DNA from 2 places in the Faecalibacterium sp. Marseille-Q4137 genome. Region 1 is predicted to be linked to the other one. Evidence: riboswitches for the same ligand, from Rfam matches in the RefSeq annotation. Region 1 holds a riboswitch; the other holds the start of a gene.

Region 1 (7,973 bases):
ATTTATCGAGGCCCTGCGCCAGCTCAAGGAGCCCTGTGAGGTGCGGCTGTGCTCTGACAGCCAGTACGTCATCAACGGGCTGGAAAAGGGCTGGGCCAGGGGCTGGAAGCGCCGGGGCTGGAAAAAGTCCGACGGCTCCCCTGCCCTGAACCCCGACCTGTGGGAACAGGCATTGGAGCAGGAAGCCCGGCACAAGATCACCTATGTCTGGGTCAAGGGCCATGCAGGCCACCCGGAAAATGAGCGCTGCGACCAGTTGGCCGTGGCACAAAGTCAGGCACACGGAGGGAGACAGGGACGATGAGCGATACATTTCTGCCCGGCAGCGGGTTCGATACCTATGAACAGCAGGACAAGGTGCTGGTGGGCCTGTGCGGCGGCACGGGCTGCAAAGCAGCTGTCCGCATTTTACAGCAGCAGGGCTTTGCGGTGATGGGCGCTGTGGTGCGTCTGTGCACCGATGACCCCGTTGTGGATGCCGCCAAGGAAGCCGCCAAGGCTCTGGGCATCGAGTGCATCACCCTGAATGCCAGCGAACTGGCCAGCCAGCTGGCCGAGGAGACCGCTGCCCCGGCCGATCTGCGCTTCCCCGCCCTGCTGGCGGCGGCTGACCGGCTGGGCATCCAGTACATTGCCACTGGCCACCGCGCCCGGGTAGAGACCGGTGCGGACGGCGTGCACGTCCTCTGCCCTGCCGAAATTGCGGACGAGAGTGCCCGGCTTGCCGCCCTGCCGCAGGAGACGCTGGGCCGACTCATCCTGCCCTTGGGCGATTTCAGCCCCGAGGATGTGGCTGAGATGGCAGCAGAATAAAAAAACAAAAGAGATGCACCCCGCCTTCCTGATTCAGGTTCAGGGAGCGGGGTGCATCTCTTTTTGCTCTGTTTTATTTCATCGTACAACGCTCAATGGAAGTCATCCGCTTACTTTGCGAAGATCTGGATCCAGTTGTGGCCCCACTGAGAATTGGCATCGTAGTTGTAGCCAAGGCACATATACTTGGCGGCGGGGTCCATGATATTGACACGGTGGCCTTCCGAAGCCATCCAGTCTGCAACGACCTTTTCGGGCGTAGTCTCGCCCCAGGCGGCATTCTCGCCGGTGGCGGTATCAGACACACCGTACTCCTTCAGCACGGTGAAGCAGTTGGTGCCATCGGGGCGGGTGTGGGAAGCGACCTTTGCCACTTCCTTTGCGCGCTCATCGGCGGCGGCCTGCAGCTTGGCATCGCCCATGGCCAGAGGTGCCAGATTTTCCTTTGCACGCTCAGCGTTGACCAGCGCCAGCACTTCCTGTGCGAAACCGTTCTCACTGGTGCCGCGGGCGTAGGTGAAGATCATCACCCAGTAATTGCCGTACTCGCCGCCCTCGTAGTAGCCAATGCCAACGGAGGTGGCATCCTTGTCCAGCATCCGCTCCTTGAAGAAATCGTAGCGATTCCAGGCGGCGACCACATCCGAAGCATTCTCAGCAGCTGCCCAGTAGTTCTCACCCACAGAAACATCGTCCACACCGTACTCCGGCAGGATGGTGAACTCGCGGCTGCCATTGGGGCGGTTGTAGGAGTAATTGACGGTAAGTTCTTTTGCACGGGCCTGTGCGGCAGCATTCAGTGCGCTGCTGCCCATGCTCAGAGGAGCCACACCAGCCTGTGCACGCTCTGCGTTGACGAGCTGCAGCAGCTCATCGGCCTTGGAAGCTGCGTGTGCGGGCATTGCCAGAACAAACATCAGGCAGATGAATGCGGCGCAGCAGACCAGATTCTTCAGGACTTTCATCGAAGCGTTACGCATGGTGTTGAACCTCTTTTGTGTTACCCCATGAAAAAAGGTGTCGATTGCTGGTATACTCGGCAATCGACACCTGATGCTTCAGATGAAGGTCACTCAACACCCAATCTCCGCTGTGGAGACCCTCAGGTGATGAGAAGCAACTGGCTGCCATTTTACAGGCCCTATAGCTTTGCGTCACAGCCTTTCGACTGCTTTGCCGAGGATATTCAGTTTTGCGTGCCTTTCTTCTTTTGGGAAGAAATTTGAGAACGAAAAAAGGTGTTGTTCTGCAATACACTCAGCAAAACAACACCTAGAAATTCTAAGCAGGTCGCCCAAAGAAAGATTTCTTTGAGAAGCAGCTGGCTGCCATTTTACAGGCCCTGTAGCTTTGCGTCACAGCCTTTCGACTGTTTTGCCGAGAATATTCAATTCACCTTGAGGAGCCGTTTCCATTTCCTCGACACTATCCTACCACATCGGACAGAACCTGTCAATTGTTTTGGAGCAGCTTTCTCAAAAAATCTGCTTTTTGAAGAGTTCTTCCGTTATGCCTGCACCTCTGCTGCCTTTTTGCGCAGCTGGTCGAGGTCTGCGGCATCCGGGTGAGCCAGCGCCTTGTCAAAATTCTCGATCAGCATTTCGAGATTGGGCGCATGGTTGGGCTGCTGCAGCATCTTTTCGTACTGCTGGCGCACAGTCATGGGCATCTTGCCCTGGCACATATAGGTTCCAATGACCGTGTTGCTCTCATCCAGCGATTTCTGCACCGCTGCCAGGATCTGCTCGAAATATTCCGCACTGCCGCCAAAGCCTGCGGTACCGAACAAAAAGACCCGCTTCCCCTTCAGGGTCTGCAAAAAGGCGGTGAGGGTGTCATCGGCATGGCCCTTGTCCGTCCAGAAGCCGATGTAAAGGGTCTCAGCCTCCAGTGCTTCCGGAGCCGGTGCTCCGAAGTAGGTGCACTCATTCTGGGGCAAGCTTGCGCGAAGGGTGTCGGCCAGCAGGCGGGTGTTGCCGGTCTTGCTGCTGAAAACGATGGCGTAGCTCATGGTCATTCTCCTTTATTCTCTTTGATATCAGATGCTGCCCTGTTCTTTTGCGTTCAGGGCATCATAGACACAGCGGGTGCCCTGATGGGCGATCAGGCCGCCCAGGCACTTTTTGTTGCAGCGGACACAGCGGTGGATCTTTGCCGCATTGCCGCTCTGCAGTTTGTTGACCCAGTTGGGGTCGGCCAGCAGCTGGCGGCACATTGCCGCGCACTGGATGCGGCCGCTGGCAAGCTGCTGCTCCACAAAATCGGGGTCGTTCAGGCCGCCCACACCGCAGAGCGGCACGCTGGTATACCGGCGCACCTCATCGCAGAACTTGAGGAAGCAGCCGGTCTCCTTGAACTCGGGGTGGTTGGCCGGCGGGATGGTGTTTTCCAGCGCAGAGTGGTTGGCCAGTGTCACATGGAAGCTGGTCACGCCTGCCTGCACCAGCAGGGGCACGAACACGGCCAGTTCCTCCTCCACCACACCGGCGTTGCCGTAATGGGGGTTCTCCTGCCGGACAGCCAGCTTGTAGTCAATGGCCATGCCGGGCACAGCGGCGTGCACTGCCTTGACAGCCTCCACGGCAAAGCGGGCGCGGCGCTCGGCACTGCCGCCGTATTCATCGGTGCGGTGGTTGAAGATGGCGGAAGAGAAGCTGCCGCACATCCGGTCGCCGTGCACCTGCACCATGTCAAAGCCAGCCTGCTTTGCCAGCACAGCGGCCTTGCCAAAGCCCGCGATGATCTGATGGATCTTTTTCTGGGACATCTTGGTGATGTAGGGACCCACGGCATCGTTCATCCGCTCCCGCAGCTGGTCGGGGGTGATCTTTTTCATCAGCATCCCCGGGATGCACTTGATGATGGACATCATGTCGGTATCGGTCTGGTGGAGCTGGGCGCAGACCTTGCAGCCATATTTGTGGGCAGTCTCGCAGATCTGCTGATAGAAGGCAAAGCCCTTTTTGTCAAACAGGGACTTCTCAAACCGGCTCTTGGCCACCGGCACGTCGCCGATGATGATCATGGCGCAGCCGCCCTTGGCCAGCCGCTCCATCTCTGCCAGATATTCCTCGTCCGAAAGGCCGAAGGTGGTGGGGGCAAAGATGATGCGGTTCTTCAGCTGCAATCCACCGTAATCAATGGGGCTCAGGATGGTGTCGTACATGTTACACACTCTCTTTCCTCGTCCGTGCTGCCTTTTGCAGCAGGCTCAGGAGCTGGTGCTGTTCCTCTTCGGTCAGCCCGCTCAAATTTTGTGCATCCCAATCGAAAAATACCTGGTGGCAGGTCCGGAATGCTCTCTCACCCGCCGGGGTCAGCCCCAAATGATAACTGCGGCCCTGCTTTTCCCGGGTCATAAAGCCATCTTCCACCAGCTTGATCACGCTGCGCTGGCAGTGGCCCCAGTCCAGGTGCAGGTTTTTGGTCATCTCAGCCGGGGTGCAGCCGGGATGTTTGCCCACGTAGATCACAAAATACATCATACCAAAGCTCAGGCCAAACTCCTGCAGCTGCTGGGTGGTGTAGGCTGCGAACTGCTTGTAAAACTCCATCACGTAGAAGGATATGGTCGATTGGATCACTCTTTGCATCTCCTTTACTTGACAAGGTCTAGTATAATCACATTACTTGATAAAGTCAAGTACTTTTTTCAAAAAATTTCTCCCTGCTCCGTATTTCTGTTTCTGGAGCAGGGAGAAAACGATTTTTTGCCTCAGACCAGCGGCATGATATTTTCCGGGGCGGCAGCAAGGCAGGCGGGTGCTTTTGGCGGCGGGGCCGCCAGCGTCTCCTTGGACACCTTCCACCACAGGCGGGCCTCACCGTCGGGCAGGGTGAAGATCATATTCCAGTCAAAGGGATTCTCACTGGTGGAGACAGCCTGCACCGGCAGGCTGTTGGGGGTGCCGGGAGCGCAGGGCGCAAAGTCATGGGCGCGGATGCCCACGGCACGGCAGCCCTCGGGCACCGGCAGAGCCACGGTCAGCGGCTGTTCCCAGCCCGCCAGATGAACGGTATGCTCCCCCACCCGGGTGCAGGGCAGAATGTTCTTGCAGCCGGTCAGGCGGGCGGCGGCACGGGTGCGGGGGTCGGCAAAGACCTCCTTGGTCGTGCCTGCCCGGAGCACCTCGCCGCTGTCCATCACGATCATCTCCCTGCACAGGCGGTAGGCCTCGTCCCGGTTGTGAGTCACCAGCAGGGCCGTGCCCGCAAACCCGGCCAGCAGGCTGCCCACTTCCCCCTCCACCTCCTCGCGCAGGTAGCTGTCCAGCGCACTGAACGGCTCGTCCAGCATCAGGATGCGGGGTTTGGCCGACAGGATGCGGGCCAGGGCGGCACGCTGCTGCTGCCCGCCCGAAAGCGCGCCGGGCAGGCGCTTGGCCAGTTCCTCCAGCCGCATGGCCCGCAATGCCTCGGCACAGGCGGCCCTGCGGGCGGCAGGGTCCTTTTCCTTTTTCAGGGCACAGAGGATATTCTGCTCCACGGTCATGTTGGGGAACAGGGCGTAGTTCTGGAACAGCAGACCCACATTGCGCTGCTGGGGCGGCAGGTCGATGCCCTGAGCGCTGTCGAACAGCACCCGGCCATCCAGCACGATGCGTCCCTCGTCCGGCCGGACGATGCCTGCAATGCAGCGCAGGGTCATGCTTTTGCCGCAGCCGGACGCACCCAGAAGGGCGGTGGCAGTATCCCCCGCCGTGAACGCAGCGTGGAGGGTAAAGCCATCAAACCGCTTGGTCACATTTACTTCCAGGCTCATGTGTGCTTTCCTCCCTGCTTCTGCCTGCGTTCCAGCAGGTTCACTGCCAGCAGCACCACCGCCGAAATAACGATATCCACCAGCACCCACTGCATGGCCCCGGCTTCATCGTTGGTGCGCCAGAGCTGGTAGACCGTGGTTGCAATGGTGGCCGTCTTGCCCGGCGTGTAGCCTGCGATCATGCTGGTGGCACCATATTCGCCCAGCGCACGGGCAAAGGCCAGCACCGCACCGGCCAGAATGCCCTGACGGCAGCAGGGCATCCGCACCCGCCAGAAGATCCAGGTGTTGGAAAGTCCCAGCGTCTGTGCCGACCAGGCCAGCGTTTCGTCAAAACTCTCAAAGGCACCGCGGGCCGTACGGTACATCAGCGGAAACGCCACCACGATGGAAGCAAAGATGGCGCTGTACCAGTTCATCACCAGCTTCACACCGAAATGTTCCATGAAAAAGATGCCCAGCGGCCTTTTTGCGCCGAACAGCAGCAGCAGGAAATATCCCACGACTGTGGGCGGCAGCACCATGGGCAGGGTGAGCACCACATCCAGCACGCCCTTGAGCACGCGCGGGAGCTTTGCAATGTAGTAGGCCGCAAAGATGCCTAAAAAGAACACCGCCGCGCAGCTGATCAGCGCAATGCGCAGGCTGTTCCATAAGGGATACCAGTCCATACCATCTCCCCAGCGGATGCTTACAGTGCGGTGAAGCCGACGCTCTCGAACACGGTCGCAGCCTTGTCGGTGCGCAGGTAAGCCAGGAACTCCTTGGCAGCCTCGGCATGGAGGGCGTTCTTCATCACAGCGGCGGGGTAGATGACCTGGCCGCACATTTCCTTGGTGGCCTCGTCCACGGGGGTCAGACCGGCGCTGTACGCATCGGTGCAGTAAACGACACCGGCATCCACGCTGGCCTCGCTGACCTGGGTGGTGACTTCCTTGACGTTGGAACCGTAGGTGATGACACCGGCAGCAGCCAGAGCTGCCTCATCCAGATCATAGTAGGCCAGGATCTTCTGGGTGTACTGACCCACAGGCACATCACTGTTGCCCATGCAGAACAGGATATCCTCTGCCTTCAGGTGCTCAGCCAGGCTGTCGAAGCTGTCAATCCCCTTGTCGCTGCCCTCGGGTACACAGAGCACGACCTTGTTCTCCAGCAGATCCACACGGCTTTCGGCATCCACAAAGTCCAGGCCCTCGGTGTTCACCTCAGCGGAAGCGGTGCTGTCCAGCTGGTTCATCTGCTTCTGACCGGCGGAGATGAACAGGTCGCAGTCCGCACCCTCCTGGATCTGGGTCTTGAGGGTTCCGGAAGAGTCAAAGTTGAAGCTGAAGGTCACGCCGGGGTTCTCTGCAGAGTAGGTCTCGGCAATGGCGTTCAGGGTCTCGGTCAGGGAGGCGGCAGCAAAAACGATCAGCTCCACGCTCTCGCCGGAGGCAGTCTCAGAGGAGGCGGCAGCGGAGGATGCGGTGGAAGATGCAGTGCTGCTGGAGGAGCCGCCGCAGGCGGTCAGAACAGCAGATGCGGATGCGATGCCGGCAGCGCACAGGAAGCTGCGGCGGGAGATCATAGTTTTCATAGTCTTGCTCCTTACAGTGGGTATGCTTTTGTTGTACTTTTATTTTTACGCCCGGCACCAAAAGCAATGCCGCGGCGGTGAAACAGACTTATTTGCGGGCGCACTCGCCGTCCAGCCCGGCGGCAATGCGTACCCCGTGCTCCAGGCTGGGCAGGATGTACTCCAGATTCTCCTTCACGGCCTTGGGGCTGCCGGGCAGGTTGACGATGAGGGTCTTGCCCCGCAGCACGCTGGCGGCACGGCTGAGCATCCCGCGCGGGGTGATGCTCAGGCTGTGGTAACGCATGGCCTCAGCAATGCCGGGGGCGTTGCGGTCCGCTACGGCATAGGTGGCTTCCGGGGTGATATCCCGGGGGGCAAAGCCGGTGCCGCCGGTGGTCAGGATCAGGTTGACCTGACGGCCATCGGCCAGTCGGATGAGCTGTGCTTTCAGGGCCTTTGCCTCATCGGGCAGGATCATGGTCTCCTCCACCTGATAGCCTGCAGCGGTGAGCATCTCCACGATCAGGGGGCCGCTCTTGTCCTCCCGCTCGCCCCGGCTGCCCTTGTCGGAAAGGGTGATGACAGCAGCGCGCAGGGGCGGGTTTTCCGGCGGGGGCAGCAGGGTCACCTCGTCCCCCACGTGGATCTCGCCGCCCTGCAGCACCCGGGCAAACACACCCTCCCGGGGCATGATGCACTCGCCGGTCTTCTGCTTGATGACGCAGTCGTTGTGGCACTCTTTGCCGATCTGGGTCATTTCCAGCACCACGTCCCCGATGGCGAAGCGGCTTGTCACGGGCAGATTGCGGAAATCGTAGCCCTCCACCACCAGATTCT
Region 2 (7,973 bases), on a different contig from region 1:
ATGCAGGACAATCTGGAGGCCGTGATAAGCGTGCTGCAGTTCATCTACGACAACATCATGTATGCCGAGTTGAACACCAAGTCCGATTACTGCCAGTGCTGCGGCTACGATGGAGAGATCAAGATCGTTGAGGATGACGGCAAGTTGGTGTGGGAGTGCCCCAAGTGCGGCAACCGTGACCAGAACAAGCTGAACGTTGCCCGCCGCACCTGCGGTTATATCGGCACCCAGTTCTGGAACCAGGGCCGGACACAGGAGATCAAGGATCGGGTGCTGCATCTGTAACCCTCTCAGTCAACGCTTCGCATTGACAGCTCCCCCGAGAGGGGGAGCTTTTTATATGGAGTTTTATCTATGAATTACGCAACAATTAAGTATTACGACATTGCCAACGGGCCGGGGGTGCGCACCAGCATCTTTGTTTCGGGCTGCAGGCACCACTGCCCGGGCTGCTTCAACGAGGTGGCATGGGATTTCGGGTACGGTCAGCCTTTCGACAAGGCTGTGCGCAACGAGATCTTTGCATCCTGCCAGCCCGACTATATTGCAGGCATCTCCCTGCTGGGTGGTGAGCCTTTTGAGCCGGAGAATCAGCGGGAGCTGCTGCCCTTTGTCCGCAGCTTCAGGGCGCTGTACCCGGATAAGAGCGTCTGGTGCTATTCCGGTTACACCTGGGAGCAGCTGACCGGCAGTGTTCCCTGCCCGGCCCGCTGTGAGGTCACCGATGAGCTGCTGAGTCTGCTGGATGTTCTGGTGGATGGCCGCTTTGTGGAAGCCCTGCACGATATCTCCCTGCGCTTCCGGGGCAGCTCCAACCAGCGGCTTCTGGATGTGCCCAAAAGCCTTGCCGCAAAGGCCCCCGTCTGGTGGGAGGACGAAAAAGTCTTTGCGACACACACCATGTAAAGAAAACCGCAAATAACCAGAAATGCCGCCCTGAGCTTTTTACGGCTCAGGGCGGCATTTCCGGTTTTGGGAATATAATCAGTGAATGGCTTGATTGGTTAGCATCCTCACCCTCTCCGTCATTGCTTGCGCAATGCCACCTCCCCTAGTAAGGCAACGACGACGACCGCCGCCAGTGGCGGAAGCAGGGAGGAGTTGTTGGGGCAGCGGCCAGCAGGACGCAAGTGCAAAACCTTGCACGATGCGGACGCTGGGAGCCGCAACCCGTACGCTGTCGCCGCAGGCGACTGAGAGGTTGTACGAAGGATATCTTACCCCTTCATCTCCTGCGCCTTATTCCAAGTCTGGATAACTTCCCAGCGGCTCACAGAAGCGTCTGCGGCCTTATCGGCGGAGATGAGCTGGTTCTCGATGGCCCAAGTCAGAGCCTTCTGTTCATCGGTGGCATCGGGAGCCATCACAGCGGCAGGGGCAGGCTTTCCGGCTTCAGTCCAGACCAGCTTTGCCAGTTCGGCGGTGTTCTGCGGGATGGCCACACCATCGGGCAGGACAGTGTTCAGATACAGCTCGGTGCCGATCATGTAGCCGGTATAACCAACCACAGCAGCGCCCACACCGGCGGTTGCCACCATGGCAACGGTGCCCAGAACGTTGGGTTCCTCGGGCTGGTCGGCCATCCGGTACATCGCACGGATGCTCAAAGTCTGTGCAGGCATCTTGAAGCTTGCAGTGGCGGCATGGGAATCAAAACCGCCCTCTTCCAGCGTCAGAGCCACATCCGCAGGGGAAATCTCCCAGCGGTCGAACACCATGCCCTCCGGGGCATCGGCAGCGGTCAGCTTGACGGTATCGCCTGCCTTGGCAGAGGTGATCTCTGTGCCGTCGGCATTGGTGGCGGTGCCATCGGTCAGGCTCATCCGGTAGTAGCCTTCCTTGACCTGTGCGGTCAGGGTAACGCTCCACTCGTCGTCGCCGTTCAAGGTCAGGTCAAATGCAGTGGTATTGCCCACCTGCTTGGTGATTGCTTCTTCATAGCTCGGGTCGGCAGTGACTTCCCAGCCGGTCCAGGAGGTTGCATCTGCTTCCACGTTCAGGGTCTGGTTGCCCACAACGCCCACCAAGCCGGAGATGCCGTTGGCGGTGCAGTTGTTCAGAGTGACCCAGCTGAGTTTAATGTCGGGCTGATTGTCGAAGCTTGCATATCGTGAAAAAATACCGCCATTAGTAAATCCGTAATTTTTAGTAACAGTATTATCTGGATTTGTTTTGGATACAGAGGCATTTGAATAGCGATCGGTAAATGTACCATTATTTACTGTGCCATAATTGCTTACGCTGAAATTAAATATACCGTCATCGATAGTTCCGAAGTTTCTTACAGAAGTATTAAATTTCCCACCCTCAATCTTGCCGGTTTCTTCGTTTCTAAGAGTGCCCTCAGACGGATTTTCAGAGATAAAAATACCCCCATTGATGATGCCGAAATTTTTGATATTCCAATCGACCTCTGTATTTCCTAAATCAACGATACTATCAGTACCATCATCACACTTCTCTTTAATGGTTAAAGTGTTTGTATTAGAATTATAAATCCACCCATCATGTTCGCTACCAGAGTAAAGTTCGCCGTCTTTATCCACGGGAACTATTTTGCCATCAACAAGACCAATCGTATTCTCCGAAAGCGGAACCTTATCAACAGCGGCCTCAATATAGATATTTCCTGTATCAGGCACTGTAACCTGAAGCGTCTTATCATCAATTTTAATAATATAAGGAGAAAGGCTTTCGTCATAATTCCAATTACGGAATGTCTTGGAAGTAGCGATAACTTTGAAAGTATGGGGCTGATTCTTACCTACCATATAAACACTTTCATTAAAGACAACATCCTCCGGAAGGTTAGGAATCACCGGAATAATCGAGCATCCGGGTGCTTTCAGATACTGATATGTCGTCGATGTAAAATTATCCGGAAGCTGGCAAATCAGACCACCGGTAAGCGTTCCCTTTGTCATTTCAAAGCTTCCGTAGACAATTCCATTCTCGAACTCTGTGTTATCAGATACAGTAGAAGTGTAATTCTTGATATATCCACCTTTCACTATTCCAGATGAACGTGCATCGATCGATTCGAATTGTCCATTCTCAATCGTTGAAAAGTTATAAACACATTTCTGAAAGATGCCATCTTTGATTATTCCAGCTTGGTTGCGAACCTCACATGGGATAGTATTTGGCACTTCAGCATTGACTTCATTAGGATCAAAAGTAGCAGTGAAATTTAATTTATATGATGACGCATCACTACCTGACCATGACCAATTATAGGCATGATCAACAATGATCATACCATTAACCGCATTTTTCCCTTTGGTATCCGGCTGGTCACCAATAAAACTAAGATGATTCACATACGTAGGTTTATCTGCCGCAAACGCCGCCGTGGGCAGCATTGTCAAAGCCATGCCAACGGCCAGAATGGCGCTGACAAGTCGTTTGAGTTTCATTGTGATTCCTCCTTTAGAGTCTACCCCAAATGTGTATTGCACCCACCGCAAACGTAAAAAAGCGCCGCACCTGCCCCGAAAGGCTGGTGTGGCGCTGTGGATGTACTTCTTGGGAAGTGCAGCTGGTTGCCCGGTCTGGGCCCTTTAGCTTTGCGTCGCAGCCTTCCGGCTGGTTTGCCAATTCTTCTGTTTTGCGGGGGTGCTCTTGCACATCCTATTATACCCCCCCCCCCTACATATAAATCAAGTGTTTTTGTCATGTTCGGAATATGTTACAAATATAGTCTATTTTTTAGTGTAGTTTGACTGGGATGGGGGGTGGCCCTCTCCGTCATTGCTGCGCAATGCCACCTCTCCCTTCGGGAGAGCTGTCGAGCGATAGCGAGACTGAGAGGGTGAGGCCGTCAAAGAGTGACGAAACCAGAAATGCCGCCCGAGCTTTTCAGCCCAGAGCGGCATTTCCGGTTTTTCCTTTCTGTTTTATGTTACCTTGAACTTACCATATCCTCAATGACACTCAGGAACTCCTGCCCATAGCGGGCGGCCTTTTTCTCGCCCACACCGGGGATATTGAGCAGTTCCTCCACGCTCAGGGGCTTTTTCAGCGCCATCTGGCGGAGGGTGGAATCATTGAACACCATATAGGCAGGGAGCTTCTGCTTTGCGGCCAGCCGCTTGCGCAGGGCATAGAGGGCAGCCAGCAGCTTCTCGTCCGCTTCGCTGAGGGCATCTTCGTCGGCACGGCGGCGGGAGGCCGAGGCCAGCCGCTTTGCACTGGCTGCGGCACGCTGGCGGGCCTGTGCCGCCTGCTCCTCCACCTGTTCGGCAGCCTGTGCTGCCAGCAGACAGTTGGAACAGTTCTCGCACTTCTGGGGCGCGGCCTCGCCGAAGTAGCTCAGCAGATACCCCCGCAGGCAGCGCAGCGTGGTGGAGTAGAAGGTCATGTATTTGAGCCGTTCCTCTGCCTTGCGTGCCGCTTCGGCCTTGACATCCGCAGGCAGGCCGTTGTCAGCCTCCATCTCCTTGTCGATGAAGAACCGGATGGTGCGCACATCGGTGCCGGAATAGAGCAGGGTGCAGCGGGCTGGCTCCCCGTCACGGCCCGCGCGGCCCGCCTCCTGATAATAGCTCTCCAGATCCTTGGGCATATTATAATGGATGACGAACTGGACGTTTGGCTTATCGATGCCCATGCCGAAGGCATTGGTCGCCACCATGATCTGCACCCGGTCATAGAGGAAATCGTCCTGATTCTGCCGCCGGGTATCCGCATCCAGTTTGGCGTGGTAGGCTGCCGCACGGATTCCCCGGCTCTGCAGCAGGCGGGTGGTCTCGTCCACCTGCCGGGTGGTACTGCAATAGATGATGCCCGCATTGTCCCGCTCCCTGAGCACAAGGTCGAGCAGAACTTTGGGCTTCTCGCTGGGCAGGGCCCTGCGGGTGGCAAAATAGAGGTTGGGCCGGTCGAAGCTGGTGGTCACCTCGTAGGGGGTGTGGAGTTCCAGATGGGTGCGGATGTCCTCCCGCACATGGGCCGTGGCGGTGGCCGTAAAGGCTCCCACCACCGGGCGCTTGGGCAGGCTGTCCACAAACGCCCTGATGCGCAGGTAGCTGGGGCGGAAGTCCTGCCCCCACTGACTGATGCAGTGGGCCTCGTCCACCGTGACCATGCTGATCTCCCGCTCCTGCGCAAACCGCTGGAAGCCCGGCATCTCCAGCCGCTCCGGAGCCACATAGATGATCTTATACCACCCCTCCCGGGCGCGGCGGAGCATCAGGGCCTTCTGGTTGTCCGTCAGGCTGTTGTTCAGGAAAGCTGCCGCCACACCGGCCTGTACCAGCGCCCCCACCTGATCCTTCATCAGGCTGACCAGCGGCGAGACCACGATGGTGATGCCCGGCAGCAGCAGGGCCGGCACCTGATAGCAGATGGACTTGCCCGCACCTGTGGGCATCACGGCCAGCACATCCTGCCCGGCCAGCAGGCGGGAGACGATCTCCTCCTGCCCCGGGCGGAAGCTGTCGTAGCCAAAGACTTTTTTCAGAATACTATGCGGACTTTCCATGGTTCCTCCTATCCATACAAAACCGCTCCGTCATTGCTTCGCAATGCCACCTCTCCTAGTAGGAGAGGCAAGTCTTGGCTCCCCTACCAGGGGAGCTGGACGCAAAGCGGCCTGAGAGGTTTATAACCCAATCAGTATACCACAACTCCCCGGATAATTGTAAAACATCTCTGACATTTCCCACGTTCGATAGCATTTCCTGCACAAAAATGCTATAATATGAGTACATATCTCCATCCCGGCCCCTGCCTTGTGCATCTGCCGGAAAAGAGCAAAGGAGTATTTTGTATGGCTCAGAAATTGATCACCTTCGCCGTCCCGTGCTACAACTCGGCGGCATATATGCGCCACTGCATCGAGACCCTGCTCTCCGCCGGGGAGCAGGCCGAGATCATCCTGGTGGACGATGGTTCCACCAAGGATGACACCCCCGCTATCTGCGACGAGTACGCCGCCAAATATCCCACCATCGTCAAGGCCATCCATCAGGAGAACGGCGGCCACGGCGAGGGCGTGAATCAGGGCATCCGCAACGCCACCGGCCTGTATTACAAGGTAGTGGACAGCGACGACTGGCTGGACGAAGCAGCCCTCAGGACCGTGCTGGCCAAGCTGAACACGCTGACTGCCCGGGGCACCGCGCCTGACCTGATGATCTGCAACTATGTCTACGAGCACGTGGAGGACAACACCAGCCATACCGTGCGCTACACCAACGTGTTCCCCCAGAACCGACTGTTCAGCTGGACGCATGTCGGCCACTTCCGGCCCGACCAGAACCTGCTGATGCACTCGGTGATGTACCGCACACAGGTGCTGCGGGACTGCGGCATGGTGCTGCCCAAGCACACCTTCTATGTGGACAACATCTTTGTCTACCAGCCCCTGCCCTTTGTCAAGAGCATGTATTATATGGATCTGGACCTGTACCGCTACTTCATCGGCCGGGCCGACCAGAGCGTGAACGAGAGTGTGATGGTCAAGCGGGTGGATCAGCAGCTGCGGGTGACCCGCCACATGATCGACTGCCAGGACCTGGATGCCCTCAAGGGCCAGAAGAAGCTGCGCAGCTATATGCTGCACTACCTCTCCATGATGATGGCCATCAGCGACATCTTCCTTCTGCTGGACGGCAGTGCCGCCGCCAAGCAGAAGGAGAACGAACTGTGGGCCTACCTCAAGGCACACACCAGTGCCGGGGTCTACCGCTCCATCCGCTACGGCTTTGGCGGCGTGACCAACCTGAAGATCCCCAAGGGCGACAAGCTCGTGCTGGGCGGTTACCGCCTTGCACAGAAGATTTTTAAATTCAATTAACAAATGTTGCTTTTCCTCCTCAGATAAGATATACTTTTTAACGTATCTTAATTCCTGAGGAGGATCTTATTTTATGGAGCAATTGCTCATTTGCATGTCCCTTTCGCTCATTGCCGGCCTGTTGGCATCCCGTGCAGCGAAAGCGGTCCGTCTGCCGGCTGTCACCTCTTATCTGGTGGCGGGGCTTCTGCTGGGCCCCTTCTTTCTGGGTCGGCTGGGCCTGAGCGGCTGGGGCTTCGGCTTCGGGAGCCTTGCACAGGTCGAGAGCTACGGCATCATCACACAGGTGGCACTGGGCTTCATCGCCTTTGTCATCGGCAACGAGTTCCGGCTCAGCGCGTTGGAGAGCATGGGCAGGCAGGCGGTCACTGTGGGCATCCTGCAGGCCGTTATCACCACCGTGCTGGTGGATATCGCTCTGGTGGCCCTGCACTTTGCCCGGCCGGATGTCATCTCAATGGCATCGGCCATCACGCTGGGTGCCATCGCCTCTGCCACAGCCCCTGCCGCCACCCTGATGGTGGTCAAGCAGTACAAGGCAAGCGGTCCCCTGACCCGCCTGCTGCTGATGGTGGTCGCCATTGACGATGCCGTGGGTCTGGTGCTCTTCTCGGCCTCTTTCGGCATCGCAAACGCGCTGGAACAGGGCCGCATCGACCCCATCAGCATCCTTCTGGAGCCTCTGGTGGAGATCGTACTCAGCCTGGGTCTGGGCGCGCTGGCCGGTCTGCTGCTCAACCAGCTGGAGATCTACTTCCACTCCCGCTCCAAGCGCATGAGCCTTTCGGTGGCCTTTGTGCTGCTGGCGGTGGGCCTTTCCATGGTCAGCTTTAAGGTCGGCCCCATACACTGCAGCTTCTCGCTGCTGCTGGTCTGCATGATGACCGGCACCGTGTTCTGCAACATCTGCCCCACTTCCGATGAGCTGATGGACCGCCTGGACCGCTGGGTAAGCCCGGTGAACATCCTGTTCTTCGTGCTGTCCGGCGCGGAGCTGGATCTGAACATCCTCGCAAACCCCATGGTCCTGCTCATTGGTGCCGTCTATATCGCTTCCCGCTCTCTGGGCAAGATCTCCGGCTCCTATGTCAGCTGCAAGGCCACCCGCTGCAGCGAGAAGATCCAGAAGTATCTGGGCATCACCCTGCTGCCGCAGGCCGGTGTGGCACTGGGC

What was found. A riboswitch is a leader RNA that binds a small molecule or an ion and turns the genes downstream of it on or off. The one in region 1 is predicted to bind cyclic di-GMP.
Region 2: another riboswitch for cyclic di-GMP. It lies ahead of J3353_RS13385 (hypothetical protein); the one in region 1 lies ahead of J3353_RS02715 (CAP domain-containing protein).

The regions. Positions count from the first base shown of each region.
Region 1 covers NZ_JAFREK010000004.1:25,890-33,862, forward strand. Annotated here, with positions in the region: gene rnhA (ribonuclease HI) at 1-304, shown strand, start outside; gene J3353_RS02710 (hypothetical protein) at 301-813, shown strand; gene J3353_RS02715 (CAP domain-containing protein) at 924-1,793, opposite strand; cyclic di-GMP riboswitch class I at 1,926-2,001, opposite strand; cyclic di-GMP riboswitch class I at 2,127-2,202, opposite strand; gene bilS (flavodoxin family protein BilS) at 2,321-2,824, opposite strand; gene bilR (bilirubin reductase) at 2,852-3,979, opposite strand; gene bilQ (bilirubin utilization transcriptional regulator BilQ) at 3,981-4,406, opposite strand; gene J3353_RS02735 (sulfate/molybdate ABC transporter ATP-binding protein) at 4,529-5,575, opposite strand; gene modB (molybdate ABC transporter permease subunit) at 5,572-6,246, opposite strand; gene modA (molybdate ABC transporter substrate-binding protein) at 6,267-7,154, opposite strand; gene J3353_RS02750 (MOSC domain-containing protein) at 7,243-7,973, opposite strand, start outside.
Region 2 covers NZ_JAFREK010000042.1:2,464-10,436, forward strand. Annotated here, with positions in the region: gene nrdD (anaerobic ribonucleoside-triphosphate reductase) at 1-285, shown strand, start outside; gene nrdG (anaerobic ribonucleoside-triphosphate reductase activating protein) at 355-906, shown strand; gene J3353_RS13385 (hypothetical protein) at 1,218-3,416, opposite strand; cyclic di-GMP riboswitch class I at 3,531-3,605, opposite strand; gene J3353_RS13390 (ATP-dependent DNA helicase RecQ) at 3,902-5,482, opposite strand; gene J3353_RS13395 (glycosyltransferase family 2 protein) at 5,771-6,799, shown strand; gene J3353_RS13400 (cation:proton antiporter) at 6,873-7,973, shown strand, end outside.